Regions from separate parts of the Streptomyces sp. Da 82-17 genome, predicted to be linked through region 1. Evidence: riboswitches for the same ligand, from Rfam matches in the RefSeq annotation. Region 1 holds a riboswitch; the other holds the start of a gene.
What was found. A riboswitch is a leader RNA that binds a small molecule or an ion and turns the genes downstream of it on or off. The one in region 1 is predicted to bind cyclic di-AMP.
Positions count from the first base shown of each region.

Region 2: linked by a shared signal. The riboswitch ahead of ACIDOF_RS14945 (NlpC/P60 family protein) and the one ahead of ACIDOF_RS13580 (M23 family metallopeptidase) in region 1 are both predicted to bind cyclic di-AMP.

Region 1 is NZ_JBJURH010000006.1:379,449-387,198, forward strand. Features, by position in the region: gene ACIDOF_RS13555 (hypothetical protein) at 1-252, shown strand, start outside; gene ACIDOF_RS13560 (DEAD/DEAH box helicase) at 511-2,649, shown strand; tRNA gene ACIDOF_RS13565 (tRNA-Lys) at 2,780-2,852, shown strand; tRNA gene ACIDOF_RS13570 (tRNA-Met) at 3,035-3,108, opposite strand; gene ACIDOF_RS13575 (PP2C family protein-serine/threonine phosphatase) at 3,239-4,489, shown strand; cyclic di-AMP (ydaO/yuaA leader) riboswitch at 4,711-4,844, shown strand; gene ACIDOF_RS13580 (M23 family metallopeptidase) at 4,856-5,935, shown strand; gene ACIDOF_RS13585 (aldo/keto reductase) at 6,159-7,103, shown strand; gene ACIDOF_RS13590 (PrsW family intramembrane metalloprotease) at 7,095-7,750, opposite strand, start outside.
Region 2 is NZ_JBJURH010000007.1:265,671-273,420, reverse strand. Features, by position in the region: gene ACIDOF_RS14955 (M23 family metallopeptidase) at 1-1,594, shown strand, start outside; gene pcrA (DNA helicase PcrA) at 1,712-4,174, opposite strand; cyclic di-AMP (ydaO/yuaA leader) riboswitch at 4,426-4,605, shown strand; gene ACIDOF_RS14945 (NlpC/P60 family protein) at 4,612-5,796, shown strand; gene ACIDOF_RS14940 (hypothetical protein) at 5,871-6,224, opposite strand; gene ACIDOF_RS14935 (NlpC/P60 family protein) at 6,549-7,616, shown strand; gene ACIDOF_RS14930 (GNAT family N-acetyltransferase) at 7,656-7,750, opposite strand, start outside.

The DNA of each region.
Region 1 (7,750 bases):
CCGAGCCCCACCCGCAGGCCGGGCTCGGCCACGCCCACCCGGCCCGACCCGACACGTACGAAGCCGCCCCGGCCGTCCGCGACGCCGCCCGCGCCCACGCAGAGCTCGCCGGGGACCACGCCCGCGCCGCCCTCGGACACCGGACAGCCGTCGTCGTCCGCCGCGGAGGGCTCCGGGTCGTCGGGCACGGGCGGGGTGCGCGGGGCGAGCTTCACGGCACGGGAGCCCTCGCCGGAGGCGGGACCGAGCTGAGCCCCGCCGACACGCTGCTCGGGCTTCCGTTCGGGTTCCGTTTTCGGGCGTCTGCGCAGGTCAGACGGGCGGTTTGCCATTCGGGGGGTGGGGTGCGTACAGTGGTAGATCGTTTGATCCCATTTGCCCGGCGCCAGCATCGAAGAGCGCCGTGTGGCGCGTACTCTCCCTAGCCGTGGCTGACCGCATTGAGGCGGTCGAATTGCGATTCACGGAGTTTGGGCGCGTGCCGAGACTCCGGAAGGTTTCGCATTTCGCATGTCCACTTTCAGTACTGAGCACTCCATCCTGCCCGAGAACGCCGCGGACGAGGCTGTCGTGACCGACGCCCCCGCCGCCGACGCCGCTCCCGAGGCGCCCGAGGTCACCTTTGCCGACCTGGGCCTGCCCGAGGGCGTCGTCCGCAAGCTCGCGCAGAACGGCGTGACCACGCCCTTCCCGATCCAGGCCGCGACCATCCCGGACGCCCTGGCCGGCAAGGACATCCTCGGCCGCGGCCGCACCGGCTCCGGCAAGACCCTCTCCTTCGGTCTGCCGACCCTGGCGGCGCTCGCCGACGGCCACACCGAGAAGAAGAAGCCCCGCGCGGTCATCCTGACCCCGACCCGCGAGCTGGCGATGCAGGTCGCCGACGCCCTCCAGCCGTACGGCGACGTCCTCGGCCTGAAGATGAAGGTCGTCTGCGGCGGTACGTCGATGGGCAACCAGATCTACGCCCTGGAGCGCGGCGTCGACATCCTCGTCGCCACCCCGGGCCGCCTGCGGGACATCATCAACCGCGGCGCCTGCTCCCTGGAGAACGTCCAGGTCGCCGTCCTCGACGAGGCCGACCAGATGTCCGACCTGGGCTTCCTGCCCGAGGTCACCGAGCTGCTCGACCAGGTTCCGGCGGGCGGCCAGCGGATGCTGTTCTCGGCCACGATGGAGAACGAGATCTCCACGCTGGTCAAGCGCTACCTGACCGACCCGGTGACGCACGAGGTCGACGCCGCCCAGGGCGCCGTCACGACCATGACGCACCACATCCTCATCGTGAAGCCCCGCGACAAGGCGCCGGTCACCGCCGCGATCGCCGCGCGCAAGGGCCGCACCATCATCTTCGTCCGCACCCAGCTCGGCGCCGACCGCATCGCGGAGCAGCTGCGCGACGCCGGTGTGAAGGCCGACGCGCTGCACGGCGGCATGACGCAGGGCGCCCGCACCCGCACCCTCGCCGACTTCAAGGACGGCTACGTCAACGCGCTCGTCGCCACCGACGTCGCCGCCCGCGGCATCCACGTCGACGGCATCGACCTGGTCCTGAACGTGGACCCGGCCGGCGACCACAAGGACTACCTGCACCGCTCCGGCCGTACCGCTCGCGCGGGCCGCTCCGGCACCGTCGTCTCGCTGTCGCTGCCGCACCAGCGCCGGCAGATCTTCCGCCTCATGGAGGACGCGGGCGTCGACGCCTCGCGCCACATCATCGGCCAGGGCGGCGCCTTCGACCCGGAGGTCGCCGAGATCACCGGCGCCCGCTCCCTGACCGAGGTCCAGGCCGACTCCGCGGACAACGCCGCGAAGCAGGCCGAGCGGGACGTGGCCGACCTCACCAAGCAGCTGGAGCGCGCCCAGCGCCGCGCGACCGAGCTGCGCGAGGAGGCCGACCGCCTCACCGCCCGCGCCGCCCGCGAGCGCGGTGACGACCCGGACGAGGCCGTCGCCGCCGCTGCCGAGGCCGCCGTCGCCGAGGTCGAGGTGCCGGAGCAGCGTGAGCAGCGCGAGGAGCGTCCGTCGTACGAGCGTCGTGAACGCCGGGACGACCGCGGCAACTTCGAGCGCCGCGACCGCCGGGACAACGACCGCCCGTTCAACCGTGACCGCCGCGACGAGCGCCGCGACGACCGGGGCGGCTTCCGCCGGGACGACCGCGGTGACCGCGGCTTCAACCGGGACCGTGACGACCGCGGTGGCCGTTCCTTCGAGCGCCGTGACGACCGGGGCGGCTTCCGCCGGGACGACCGCGGTGACCGTGGTGACCGTGGTGACCGCGGTGGCTTCCGTCGGGACAACGACCGCCCGTCGTACGAGCGTCGTGAACGCCGGGACGGCGACCGTCCGTTCAACCGCGACCGCCGCGAGCACCGCGGTGGCGGCGACCGTCCGTTCAACCGTGACCGCCGCGACGAGCGGGGCGGCTTCCGCCGGGACGACCGGGGCGGCAACGGCGGCTTCAACCGCGACCGCCGCGACCACCGCGGCAGCGACCGTCCGTTCAACCGCGACGACCGCCCGTTCAACCGTGACCGCCGCGACCACCGGGGCGGCAGCGACCGGCCGTTCAACCGCCGTGACGACCGCGGCGCCGGCTCCTTCGGGCGCCGCGACGACAAGCCGCGCTGGAAGCGCAACGGCTGATCCGGTCGGCACGACCGACTGATGTGACAGCGGGTCCGCTTCGCCGAGCGGGCCCGCTTTCGCATCGACGCACCGATACCCGATCGGCTCTGTCCGCTCCTGCGGCTATGCTCGGGGGGTGCGTTGACGCGGGCCGTTAGCTCAATTGGCAGAGCAGTGGACTTTTAATCCATTGGTTGTGGGTTCGAGTCCCACACGGCCTACGACGCGAGGGTCCCCGGGGGAACCCGGTCCGACCTGCCGGGCAGCGCCCGAGCCACTGCGGTGGTTCGGGCGCTGTCGTGTTCGTGGGGAGTGCTGCGGGCGGGCAGGGGCCGCAGCCGTGAAGGGCCGTGAAAACGCGTCAGGCCCGGCACGCTTTCACGTGCCGGGCCTGAGGCTTCAGTAGCGGGGACAGGATTTGAACCTGCGACCTCTGGGTTATGAGCCCAGCGAGCTACCGAGCTGCTCCACCCCGCGTCGGTAAACACAAGTGTACGCCATTTTGGTGAGGCCGAACGCCACCCCTTAACCCGTACGGCCGCCGAGCGGTCGCCGGGCCGCCGTACGCCGCCGAGCCTGGGGAGGTGCGGCAGGCAGGAGACGACCGGTGGGGCAGCGAGGAGCGCGCGGAGCGCGGCGAGGCGGGCGCCGGGAGGGGGCCGGTGGCGGCGGTGGTGCGCGCCGCAGACCGCCCCGCAGACCGCCCGGCGGGGCTGGGGGGCAGGAGCGGAAACGGCCTCTCACGCACGCGCACGCGCACGCGTTCATTCGTACGCTGCCCGCGCTGCTCGTCCTCGTGGGGCTCGTCTCCGCGCTGTTGACGCCGCCGAGGTTCACGGCGGCGCCGCTGTTCTGCGCCGCGCCGCTCGTCGCGGCCCCGTTCTTCGGCCTGTCGGGCACGGTCCTGACGGGCGTCGCCGCGTCCGCGTCCGTGGTGCTGCTGCAGCTGTACTACGGGACGGTCGGCCGGCCGCAGGAGCTGACCGAGCTGATCAACGTGCTCACGGTCTCCGCGCTCGCCGTCCTCATCAACGTCGTCGTACGCCACCGCGGGGAGAAGCTCGCCTCCGCGCGGGAGATCGCCGAGGCCGCGCAGCGCGCCGTCCTGCCCGAACCGGCTTCTCGGATCGGGGGGTTGGAGGTGGCCGCGTGCTACGAGGCGGCGCAGGCGGACGCGTTCATCGGCGGCGACCTGTACGCGGTGCAGGAGACTCCGCACGGCGTACGGCTGATCGTCGGCGACGTGCGCGGCAAGGGGCTCGGGGCTGTGGAGGCCGTGGCCGTGGTGATCGGGGCGTTCCGGGAGGCGGCCGAGCAGGAGACGACCCTGGAGGCGGTCGCACAGCGCCTGGAGCGGGCGCTGGCGCGCGAGGGCGTCCGGCGCTCCGGCCTGGACGCCTTCGAGGGCTTCACGACGGCGGTGCTCGCGGAGATGCCGCACGGCCGCGAGGTGGTCCGGTTCATCAACCGGGGCCATCCGGAACCCCTGTTGCTGTACGCGGGCGGGCGGCTCGCGGTGCTCGCGGCGGCGGAGCCGGCGCTTCCGCTCGGCATGGGCGACCTCGGGATGTGGCCGGACCGGGCGGGCGAGTGCGCCTTCCCCGGCGGCGCGACGCTGCTCTTCTACACCGACGGCCTCTCGGAGGCGCGGGACGAGGCGGGGGAGTTCTACGATCCGGCGGCCCGGCTCAGCGGCCGGACGTTCGCGGCGCCGGACGCGCTGCTCGCCGCCGTGGCCGACGAGGTGCGGGCGCACACCGGCGGGAGCGGCATGACGGACGACATGGCGCTGCTCGCGGTGCGGCGGCCCGCGGCGGACGAGCCGAAGGGGCCGCCCGCTGTCACCCTCTGTGAGTGAAGCGCCGCCCTCCGCATAACAAATGACGCAACGTCAGAAACTTGAGGGCCGCGAGTTGTGGAGAAAGTGTGGTCAACTCGCCCGGTTCCGCCCCCTCGTGTCCCGAAAAGGCTTGGCCAGAGCCATGAACGATCAGTCGGAACGGCTTGGAATCCGATGCCGCTGTCTATTAACGTTCGATAACGCAGCGCGGTCGTCCCAGCCGTCACAAGAGTCGGCTCCGTGCGCACACGCTTAATCCCGCAAGGGAGCCGGGGAACCACCAACTTGGGGTGAATCGGGCGTTCTTCGCCCGTAGGAAACCTTCCTGTTCCGAACCCGTCAGCTAACCCGGTAGGCGAGAAGGAAGGAAAGGAGTGCGCCCCAGTGGCGACCCCCGCAAGCCGAGGCACGACCGGCCATGAGCCCGCGTATTTCCCGGACGGCGAGACGGCGTTCGGACACGACGAAGGGCCCTGGGAAGAGTGGAACCCCACTGAGGAGTCCGTTCGCCCGGTCCGCGGCCGGCACCGCGTCGGCAAGCAGCGCGGCGGCTTCGCGCGCAGCTCCACGGTGCTCGGCGTCGGCGTCATCGCCGCGGTCGGCGCCGGCGGCATAGCGACCGCCAAGGACCGCCCGCCGGTACCGATCTCGCTGCCCGACCTCTCCGGTGTCACCGAATCGCTGCCCGACGCCGAGTCCCTGCCGGGCGTCGGCTCCCTGATCTCCGACGACTCCGCGGACGCCGGGGACGACTTCTCGGGCGTCACCCAGGCCACCGCCGCGTCCGGCGCCCCCGTCGCCCAGCTCGACGGCGAGCCGCAGGCCGCCTCCGCGGACGCCGGTGAGGCGCTGCGCTCGCGCATCATGCAGCAGGCCGAGTCGAAGCAGGAGGAGGCCGCGGCCGCCGAGCAGGCCGCCGCTGCCGACGCCGCCGCCAAGGCCGCCGCCGAAGAGGCCGAGAAGCAGCAGACCGAGGCCGAGCGGGAGGCCGCCGAGGCCAAGCGCAAGGCCGAGGAGGAGGCGAAGCGGAAGGCGGAGGCCGAGCGCCTCGCCAAGCTCGCCCGCAGCTTCACCGCCCCCCTCGCGTCGTACACGATCAGCACCGTGTTCGGGCAGGCCGGTTCGATGTGGTCCTCCGGGTACCACACGGGCCTGGACTTCGCCGCCCCCACGGGCACGCCGATCAAGTCGATCCACAGCGGCACAGTCAAGGAGGCCGGCTGGTCCGGCAGTTATGGCTACCGCACGGTCATCGAGCTCGACGACGGCACCGAGCTGGCGTACAACCACCAGTCGTCGATGAGCGTCAGCGTCGGCCAGGAGGTCAAGACGGGCGACGTCATCGGACGCGTCGGCTCGACCGGCAACTCCACCGGCCCGCACCTGCACTTCGAGGTGAAGACCGCCGGCGGCGAGCTGATCGACCCGAGCGCCTGGCTGCGCAGCAAGGGCGTCAGCATCTGATCTCGACCGGCCGAGCCGCCACGGCTCCCCGGGAGGTTCCTGGATTCCGGTGGTCCTGGCGGCTTACCCCCCGACGTCAGGGCTGCCGGTACGAGGCATGCATCGGTGAGGTGAGGCATGTCCTCCACAGCCGTCGTGCGGCGGGTCCCTCTTTCCTGTGCGCGTACCCCTCAGCGGTGCGCGGACCGGAATAGGCCCGTCCACGGCGGCTGTTGACGTCCCCATGACCTCTTTGCGCACCCTCGGCCCGTCCGGTCTCTCGGTCTTCCCGCTCGCCCTCGGCGGCAACGTCTTCGGCTGGAGCGCCGACGAGGAGCAGTCCTTCGCGGTCCTCGACGCCTACACCGAGGCCGGCGGCAACTTCATCGACACCGCCGACGTCTACTCGGCCTGGGTGCCGGGCAACAGCGGCGGCGAGTCCGAGACCGTCATCGGCAAGTGGCTGGCGGCGCGCGGCAATCGCGAGGACGTCGTCGTCGCGACCAAGGTCGGCGGGCTCGACGGCGTGAAGGGCCTCGCCCCGGGCACCATCAAGCGGGGCGTCGAGGACTCCCTGCGCCGCCTCGGCACGGACTACATCGACCTCTACTACACGCACTTCGACGACCCGAGCGTCCCCGTCGAGGACATCGTCACCGCCCTCGACGAGCTGGTCCGCGCCGGCACCGTGCGCGCCGTCGCCGCCTCCAACATCTCGCCCGAGCGCCTCACCGAGTCCCTCGACTTCGCCGAGCGCGAGGGCCTCACGCGGTACGCCGCGCTGCAGCCGCACTACAACCTGGTCTCCCGCGACACGTACGAGGGCCGCCTCCAGGAGGTCGCCTCGCGGACCGGCCTCGCCGCCGTGCCCTACTACGCGCTCGCCTCCGGCTTCCTCACCGGCAAGTACCGCCCGGGTGCGACGGTGGACAGCGTGCGGGCGCAGAGTGCGGGCGGGCATCTGGACACCGAGCGCGGCGTGAGGGTGCTGGACGCCCTGGACCGGGTGGCGGCCGCGCACGACGCCGAGCTCGCCACCGTCGCCCTCGCCTGGCTCGCCGCGCAGCCGACCGTGGTCGCGCCGATCGCCTCGGCCCGCACGGTCGAGCAGCTGCCCGCGCTGCTCGCGGTCGCCGAACTCCGGCTCACGGACGCCGAGTTGGCCGACCTGACGGCCGCCTCAGCCTGACCGGTAGGGGTTGTAGGCGGGGTACGGCGCGGGCGGCTGCCCGTACGCGGGCCGCGGCACGTACGCGAGGTGCGGGCCCTGCGGGGGCGCGTACGGGTGGGGGTGCGGGGCGTACGGGTACGGGGCGTACGGGCGCGGTGCCGGGGCGATGGCGCGGGCCGCGTAGTCCAGGGCCGGGCGGGCGGTCTCGCGGCGGCGCCAGATCTCGTCGAGCAGTTCCCGCTCCCGGAACACGAACTCGGCGCCCGCCCGGCCGCGCCGCCCCCGGTGCCGCAGGAACGCCAGGGACGTCGCGTACGCCTCGTACTCCGCGACGGCCCGCTGGGCGGGCGGGCCGCCGAGGTGCGCGGCGTACTCGCGGGCGATGCGGCGGGCGCGCATGGACGACAGGGCGTACGCCTCGGGCGGGCCGATCCAGCCGGCCGCGGCGTAGACGGGCAGTTCGGTGCGGATGGTGCGCAGCTCGCGCTGCCGGGTCCAGACGATGAGCCAGGTCAGCAGGGCGAAGGCGGGAACCATGAAGCCCGCGTAGACGGCGAAGAAGCCGAACGGGCCGAAGACCGCCGAGCTGTTCCACAGGGCGTGCATGCCCATCGCGAGGCCGAGGCCGGTCAGCGGGAGCAGGAAGCGGCGGGCGCGGCGGCGCT
Region 2 (7,750 bases), on a different contig from region 1:
CGACCCGTACGCGGGCGGCGCCCAGCAGGCCATGACGCAGACCGGTCTGCAGGACACGGCGCTGCACGACAACACCCCCCAGGACGCGGGCAGTTACGCGACCGGCAGCTACGACACGACCGCCATGTGGGCGACGGACGGATACCAGCCGCTCGCCGACATCCCCGCCCAGCCGGGACCGCAGTCCGCCGAGCAGTGGGACGCGACCGGCCAGTGGCAGGCGTCGACCTTCGAGCAGCCGACCGGGCTCGAGCACGGCCAGCAGTTCCTGGAGACGGGCGCGTACGACGCCACCGCATGGAACGTCGACGCGGCCGCGCCCTCCGCTCCGACCACCACGGACGCGTACGACCCGTACGGCACCGGCACGTTCGACGCCCAGGCCTTCGACGTGCAGGGCCTCGACGTACAGGGCCTGGACGCCCAGGGCTTCGAGCCGCAGGCCGCCGCCGCACCCGTCTTCGATCCGCTCGCCTTCGAGACGCACGGGCTCGACCCGCAGAGCCTCGAGGCGCAGCACCTCGAACCGCAGGCGTTCGACACGCAGCACTTCGACCCCCTGGCCTTCGAAACTCAGGCCCAGCCTTTCGACGCCACCGGGTTCGAGACCCAGACCTTCGACGCCCAGGCTTTCGACGCCCAGGCCTTCGAGCAGTCCGGCCAGGACGAGCACGCGGTCGCCGAACACCCCGCCGCGGGGCCCGAGTTCGGCCACACCGACCTCGCCGAGTCCGACGTCACGGAAGCCCCGGACGCCGCGCACCCCACGGACTCCGGCCCCGCCGGTGCCTCCGGCGCCTCCGCCGACGAACCGCTCGTCGCCCCGATCGCCCCGGCCGGCGCCCCGCCCCGTAGCCGCAGTCGGCGCCGCGCCCCCGCGAAGCGTTCCGCGCTGCTGACGGTCGCCGTGCCGTCGGTGTGCGCGCTCGGCGTCGCGGGCATCGCGGCCGCGTCGGTGGCGGGCGGCATGAGCGAGGACCAGGCCGACACGCAGGCGCAGGCCGCGCCCGACCCGACCACGGTCAAACCGTCCACGGCCAACAACAAGCTGGACACCCAGCTCGCCAACCTGTCCGCGGACGCCGACGACTTCGCCGACCGCGCCAGCCGTACGCAGGAACGCATCGACCTCAGGGAGCGCCAGGAGGCCGAGCGGAAGCGGAAGGCCGCCGAGGCTGCACGCAAGGAGGCGATGCGGCCGAAGTTCGCGCTGCCGGTGGAGCAGCGCGGGCTGAGCTCGTACTACGGGCAGTCCGGCATCAACTGGATGTCCACGCACTCGGGCATCGACTTCCCCGTCTCGTACGGCACCCCCGTCATGGCCGCCGCGGACGGCACCGTGCGTACGCAGTGGAATCCCGCGTACGGGAACATGGTGATCGTGACCGCCGCCGACGGCACGGAGCTGTGGTACTGCCACCTCTCCAGCACGAAGATCCGCAGCGGTTCCGTGAAGGCCGGCGACACCATCGCGTACTCCGGCAACTCCGGCAACTCGACCGGCCCGCACCTGCACTTCGAGGTGCGCCCCGGCGGCGGCTCGACGATCGACCCGCTGCCGTGGCTGCGCAGCCACGGACTCGACCCGACCTGATCCCCGCGCCCCGGCCCGACCCCGGCCAGCCCGCCGCGGCCACAAAGACCGGACCGGTGCCTTCAGGGCCGACCGCGGTCGGGACCGGCCCAAGTCGGACCGGCCCCGTTCCGACCGTCAGAGCTTCTCGACCGGCGCGTATCTGAGCAGCAGCACCTTCGGCTTCGGGTCGCCGAAGTCGATCGTCGCGCGGGCCTTGTCCCCCGCGCCCTCCACGCCGACGACCGTGCCGAGGCCGAACTGGTCGTGCGTGACCCGGTCCCCCGCCGCGAGCGAGACCACCGGCTTGTCCCCGGACGTACGCCGCGTCGCGAAACCGGACGGGCCGCTGCGGGAACGGGAGGACGAGAGCGAGGAGACGACCCCGCCGGCCGGGCCGCGCGACGGCGGCGGCGCGGCAGGACCGGTGCGCTTCCAGTCGAGGTGCTGCTCCGGGATCTCCTCCAGGAAGCGGGACGGCGGGTTGTACGACGGCTGGCCCCAGGCCGAGCGCATCGTGGACCGCGTCAGGTAGAGGCGCTCGCGGGCGCGGGTGATGCCCACGTACGCGAGGCGGCGCTCCTCCTCCAGCTCCTTGACCTGGCCGAGCGCGCGCATGTGCGGGAAGACGCCGTCCTCCATGCCGGTCAGGAAGACCACCGGGAACTCGAGGCCCTTCGCGGTGTGCAGCGTCATCAGCGTGATGACGCCGGAGCCGTCCTCCTCCTCGTCCGGGATCTGGTCCGAGTCGGCGACGAGCGCGACCCGCTCCAGGAAGTCCGCGAGCGTGCCCTGCGCCTCGCCGTCCTCGTTCTCCTGCTCGAACTCCAGGGCCACGGCGGCGAGTTCCTGCAGGTTCTCGATGCGGGTCTCGTCCTGCGGGTCCGTCGAGGACTGCAACTCGGCGAGATATCCGGTGCGTTCGAGGACGGCCTCCAGGACCGTGGCCGGGCCGGCGCCGGACTCCACGATCGTACGGAGCTCCTCCATCAGCGTGTTGAAGCGGCGGACCGCGTTGGCGGAGCGGGCGGCCATGCCGTACGCCTCGTCGACGCGTTTCAGGGCCTGCGGGAAGCTGATCTTCTCGCGCAGCGACAGGGCGTCGATCATCGCCTCGGCGCGCTCGCCGATGCCGCGCTTGGGGACGTTGAGGATCCGCCGCAGCGGAACCGAGTCCTCCGGGTTGGCGAGGACGCGGAGGTAGGCCAGGACGTCCCTGACCTCCTTGCGCTCGTAGAAGCGGACGCCGCCGACGACCTTGTAGGGCAGGCCGACGCGGATGAAGATCTCCTCGAAGACACGGGACTGGGCGTTCGTGCGGTAGAACACCGCGACGTCTCCGGCCTTCGCCTCGCCCGCGTCGGTGAGGCGGTCGATCTCCTCGGCGACGAACTGCGCCTCGTCGTGCTCGGTGTCCGCGACATAGCCCGTGATGCGGGCGCCCTCACCGGCGTTGGTCCAGAGGTTCTTGGGGCGGCGGCTCTCGTTCCGCTCGATGACGGCGTTGGCGGCGGAGAGGATCGTCTGCGTGGAGCGGTAGTTCTGCTCCAGGAGGATCGTCGTCGCGTTCGGGTAGTCCTCCTCGAACTGGAGGATGTTGCGGATGGTGGCGCCGCGGAACGCGTAGATCGACTGGTCCGCGTCACCCACCACGCACAGCTCGGCGGGCTCGATCGCGGGGGCGCCGTCGGCCACCGGCTCGCCGTTCCCCACGAGTTCGCGCACCAGGGCGTACTGGGCGTGGTTGGTGTCCTGGTACTCGTCGACCATGACGTGGCGGAAGCGGCGGCGGTAGTGCTCGGCGACGTCCGGGAACGCCTGGAGCAGGTGGACCGTCGTCATGATCAGGTCGTCGAAGTCCAGGGCGTTCGCCTCGCGGAGGCGCTGCTGGTACATCGTGTACGCCTGCGCCAGGTTCTTCTCGAAGCCGTCGGCGGCCTGACCGGCGAAGGTCTCCTCGTCGATGAGCTCGTTCTTGAGGTTGGAGATCTTCGCGCTGAAGGACTTGGGCGGGAAGCGCTTCGGGTCCAGGTCGAGGTCGCGGCAGACCAGGGCCATCAGGCGCTTGGAGTCGGCGGCGTCGTAGATCGAGAACGAGGAAGTGAAGCCGAGGCGCTTGGACTCGCGGCGCAGGATCCGCACGCAGGCGCTGTGGAAGGTCATCACCCACATCGCGTTGGCCCGCGGGCCGACCAGGTCGGAGACGCGTTCCTTCATCTCGCCGGCGGCCTTGTTCGTGAACGTGATCGCGAGGATCTGGCCCGGGTGGACGTCCCGCTCCGCGAGGAGGTGGGCGATGCGGTGGGTGAGGACGCGGGTCTTGCCGGAGCCCGCACCCGCGACGATGAGCAGCGGGGTGCCGGAGTGCACGACGGCCGCGCGCTGGTTGTCGTTCAGCCCCTCCAGCAGGGTCGCCGGATCGACCGCGGGGCGGGGGGCGCCGTCGCGGTAGTACGCGTCCCTGGGCGGGGGCGCGTCGAAGCGGCCGCCGAAGAGGTCGTCCGGAATCTGCTCCGGCGCGGGCTCCTCGGGCGGCGGCGGGGGCCCGTCGTCCTTGGGCTGGAGGTCCGCCAGGAAGCTGTCGTCAAAGAGGCTGCTCATCGCCTACCGAGTCTAGGCGGACGCACTGACAGCCCGACCCCGGTTCCCCGAGCCCACCCCCGCCCTCCCCCGGGCCGCCCCTCTGCCGTACGGCGAACAGGCCCGGTCGAGCCGTGTTCACCCGCTCACACAGAGCGAAAGTCACGAAAATGTATCGGGCCTATCGGACACCAACCTTCACAGCTGGCACACGAGTTGGCTACTTTGCTGGCGGGCCGCACGTCCCCCCGCCGGCGAAAAACGCCGGGAGCGCGCGGCCTGCGCCGAGTCCGGTGCGCCCCACGCGGGCAGCCGGAGCCGGGGACCCACCTTCACATCCGGGGTGAATCGGTCCCGTACAAGAGCACAACGTACGAGACCGTAGGGCAGCCCTTCCGAACCATCCGCCCGAACCCGACAGCTAACCCGGTAGGCGGCCAACGGAAGGAGCGCCTCCTTTGGCGTCGCACCGCAAGCCGCGGTCCAGGCCGGGTCTGATACGGACGTCCCAGGCCGTCGGCATCACCACCGCCGCTCTCACCTCCGTCGCCCTGCTGTCGCAGACCGCGGGCGCCGCACCGGCCGAGCCGAAGCCGTCCCTCGAAGAGGTCCAGAAGAAGGTCGACGACCTGTACCGGCAGGCAGGCGTCGCCACGCAGAAGTACAACGCCGCCAAGGAGCGAACCGACCGGCAGCGCGGCGAGGTCGACGGGCTGCTCGACCAGGTCGCCGAGCGCACCGACAAGGTCAACGAGGCGCGGCGCGAGCTCGGTTCGCTCGCCGCGGCCCAGTACCGCCACGGCGGCACCTCGGAGACCGCGCATCTGCTCCTCGCCGACGACCCGCAGGAGATGTTCGACCAGCGGCAGCTGATGAACCGCCTCAGCGACCGGCAGAAGCGCGCCGTCGACGACTACGAGGCGCTGCAGCGCGAGGCCTCCGCCGAACGCGGCAAGGCCCAGAAGAGCCTGGAGACGCTGACCGAGTCGCAGGCCGACCTCCGGGAGAGCAAGCGGGCCGTGCAGGCCAAGCTCTCCGAGGCACGCGAACTGCTGTCGAAGCTGACCGCAGAGGAGAAGGCGCGGCTCGCCGCGATCGAGCGGGAGAAGGAGGCCGCGGCCAAGCGCAAGGCGGAGGAGCTCGCGCGGCAGCAGGCCGAGGAGGAGCGCAGGCGCCAGGCCGAGGAGGAGGCGCGGCAGGAGCAGGAGGAACAGGAGCAGGACTCCGGCTCGGGCTCCGACTCCGGCTCGGGCTCCGGTTCGGATTCTGGTTCCGGCACGGACACCTCGTACGCCGCCAAGGCGGAGAAGGTGATCGCCTTCGCGGAGGCGCAGATCGGCAAGCCGTACGTGTGGGGCGCGACCGGGCCCGACTCGTACGACTGCTCCGGGCTCACGCAGGACGCCTGGCAGGCGGCAGGGATCTCGCTGCCGCGCACCACCTGGGACCAGGTGAAGGTCGGCACGACCGTGAAGACGGCCGACGCACAACCCGGTGACCTGGTGTTCTTCTACGACGACATCAGCCACGTCGGGATCTACATCGGCGACGGCAAGATGATCCACGCCCCGAAGCCGGGGACGAACGTACGCGTCGAGTCGATCTACTACATGCCGATCCACAGCGTGGTGCGGCCGGCCTGAGCCGGTTCTGCCCGGTACGCGCAAGGGCCCGGACCGTTTTCCGGTCCGGGCCCTTGCGCGTGTGTGCGGAGCCGCTACGTCCAGAGCGTCGCGAGGAAGATGTTGACGGTGGTGAGCGCGCCCACCGTCACGAACATCCCCTTGTCCACCTTCTCCTCGTCGCGCTTCACGTAGACGAGGCCGAGGATCACGATCAGCAGGGCCAGCTTCACGCCGATCTTGATGTTGTTGACCGTCTGGTCGTCGGCCTGGTTGAGGCCGACCAGGGCCACACCGGTGACCAGCATCGTCAGCGCACCGTGCAGCATCGCGGGGGTGAACCGTGCCGTGCCCGCGCCCATCGCCTTCATCTGGGTCAGGAAGCCGCCGAGGAGGGAGGCGATGCCGATGATGTGCAGGGCGACGAACACGTTGATGAGTACGTCCATGGAGCGGAGCCTAGCCGGGCACATATCAGCACTCGGCAGGGAGGTCTCGGCGTACCGCGAAATCGGTCGCAGGAGCGTCAAAAACCGGCACCACGCGCGCGTGCGGCCGGTCAATTGCAGTCGGGCGGCACTCTCTGCGGCCAGTTGCGCACATTCCGTCATCGGCCCGTGACTCCGAGGTTTAGCGTCCTTGGCCAGGTGACCGGCACGCACCAACGCCGCCCCCGCCCCGTAGGGCGGCAGCCGGTCGCCCCCGCCGAGAAGTCCGGCGGCGGCCCGCTCCCCCTGTGCGGGTCGCCGCCGGACGCGTGAGGAAGTGGATCAGTGGCCGCGCAACCCAGGCAACGCAAGCACCGAAAACCCAAGCAGCGCTCGATCAGCGGCCATACGGCCCGCACCGCCGCCACCCTGGCCATCGCCGGAGCGGCCTCCGGTGCGGCGCTCCAGGGCACCGGGCACGCGGAGCCCCGGCTCACCGCGGCGCAGGTGAAGGCCAAGGTCGACAAGCTGTACCACGAGGCGGAGATCGCCACCGAGAAGTACAACGGCGTCAAGGAGCGGGCCGAGGCCGCCGAGGACCGCGTCGACGAGCTGCAGGACGAGGCCGCCCGCAGGACCGAACGCCTCAACTCCGCGCGTACCGCGCTCGGTTCGGCCGCAGCCCAGCAGTACCGCACCGGCGCGATCGCGCCCTCCCTGCAGCTCGCCCTCGCCTCCGACCCGGACGGCTACCTGGACCGGGTGATGCGCGCCGACCGCGCGGGTGCACGGCAGGCCGCCGACGTCCGGCGGGTCCAGGGTCAGCTGCGCGATCTGGACCGGCTGCGCGCCGAGGCCGACCGCGAGAGCGGCGAACTCTCCGCGCACCGGGCGAAGTTGCGCCAGCACAAGAAGGACATCAACGGAAAGCTGGCCTCCGCCAAGCGCCTCCTCGACCGGCTCACCGCCGACGAGCGCCGCCAGGTCACGGAAGGCCTGCACGGCGCCGACTCGGGCGCCCGCGCCTCCCGCGACCTGCCGCGCGGCCCCCTCAAGGCCCCCAACTCGCGTGTCGCGCAGGCCATTTCGTACGCGTACGAGGCGATCGGCAGCCCCTACGTGTGGGGCGCGTCCGGGCCGAACTCCTTCGACTGCTCCGGCCTCACCCAGGCCGCCTACCGTTCGGCGGGCGTCTCGCTGCCCCGGACGACGTACACGCAGATCAACGCCGGGCAGCGCGTCTCACGGTCCGAACTCGCCCCCGGTGACCTGGTGTTCTTCTACTCGGGCATCAGCCACGTCGGCCTCTATGTGGGCAACGGGCAGATGATCCACGCGCCCAACCCGAACGCTCCGGTGCGGCTCGCGCCGGTGGACTCGATGCCGTTCGCCGGGGCTACTCGGGTGGCTTGAGAGGGCTCGCACTCGCCGCGGCGGTGCCGCCCTTGTCGGCTACCGCTCGCCCGGCCTCAAGTCCCCCAGCGGGAGCCACATCTTCACGTCGTCGACCCGCTCGTCGCCCACCGCGATACCGCCCGGCAGGCGCC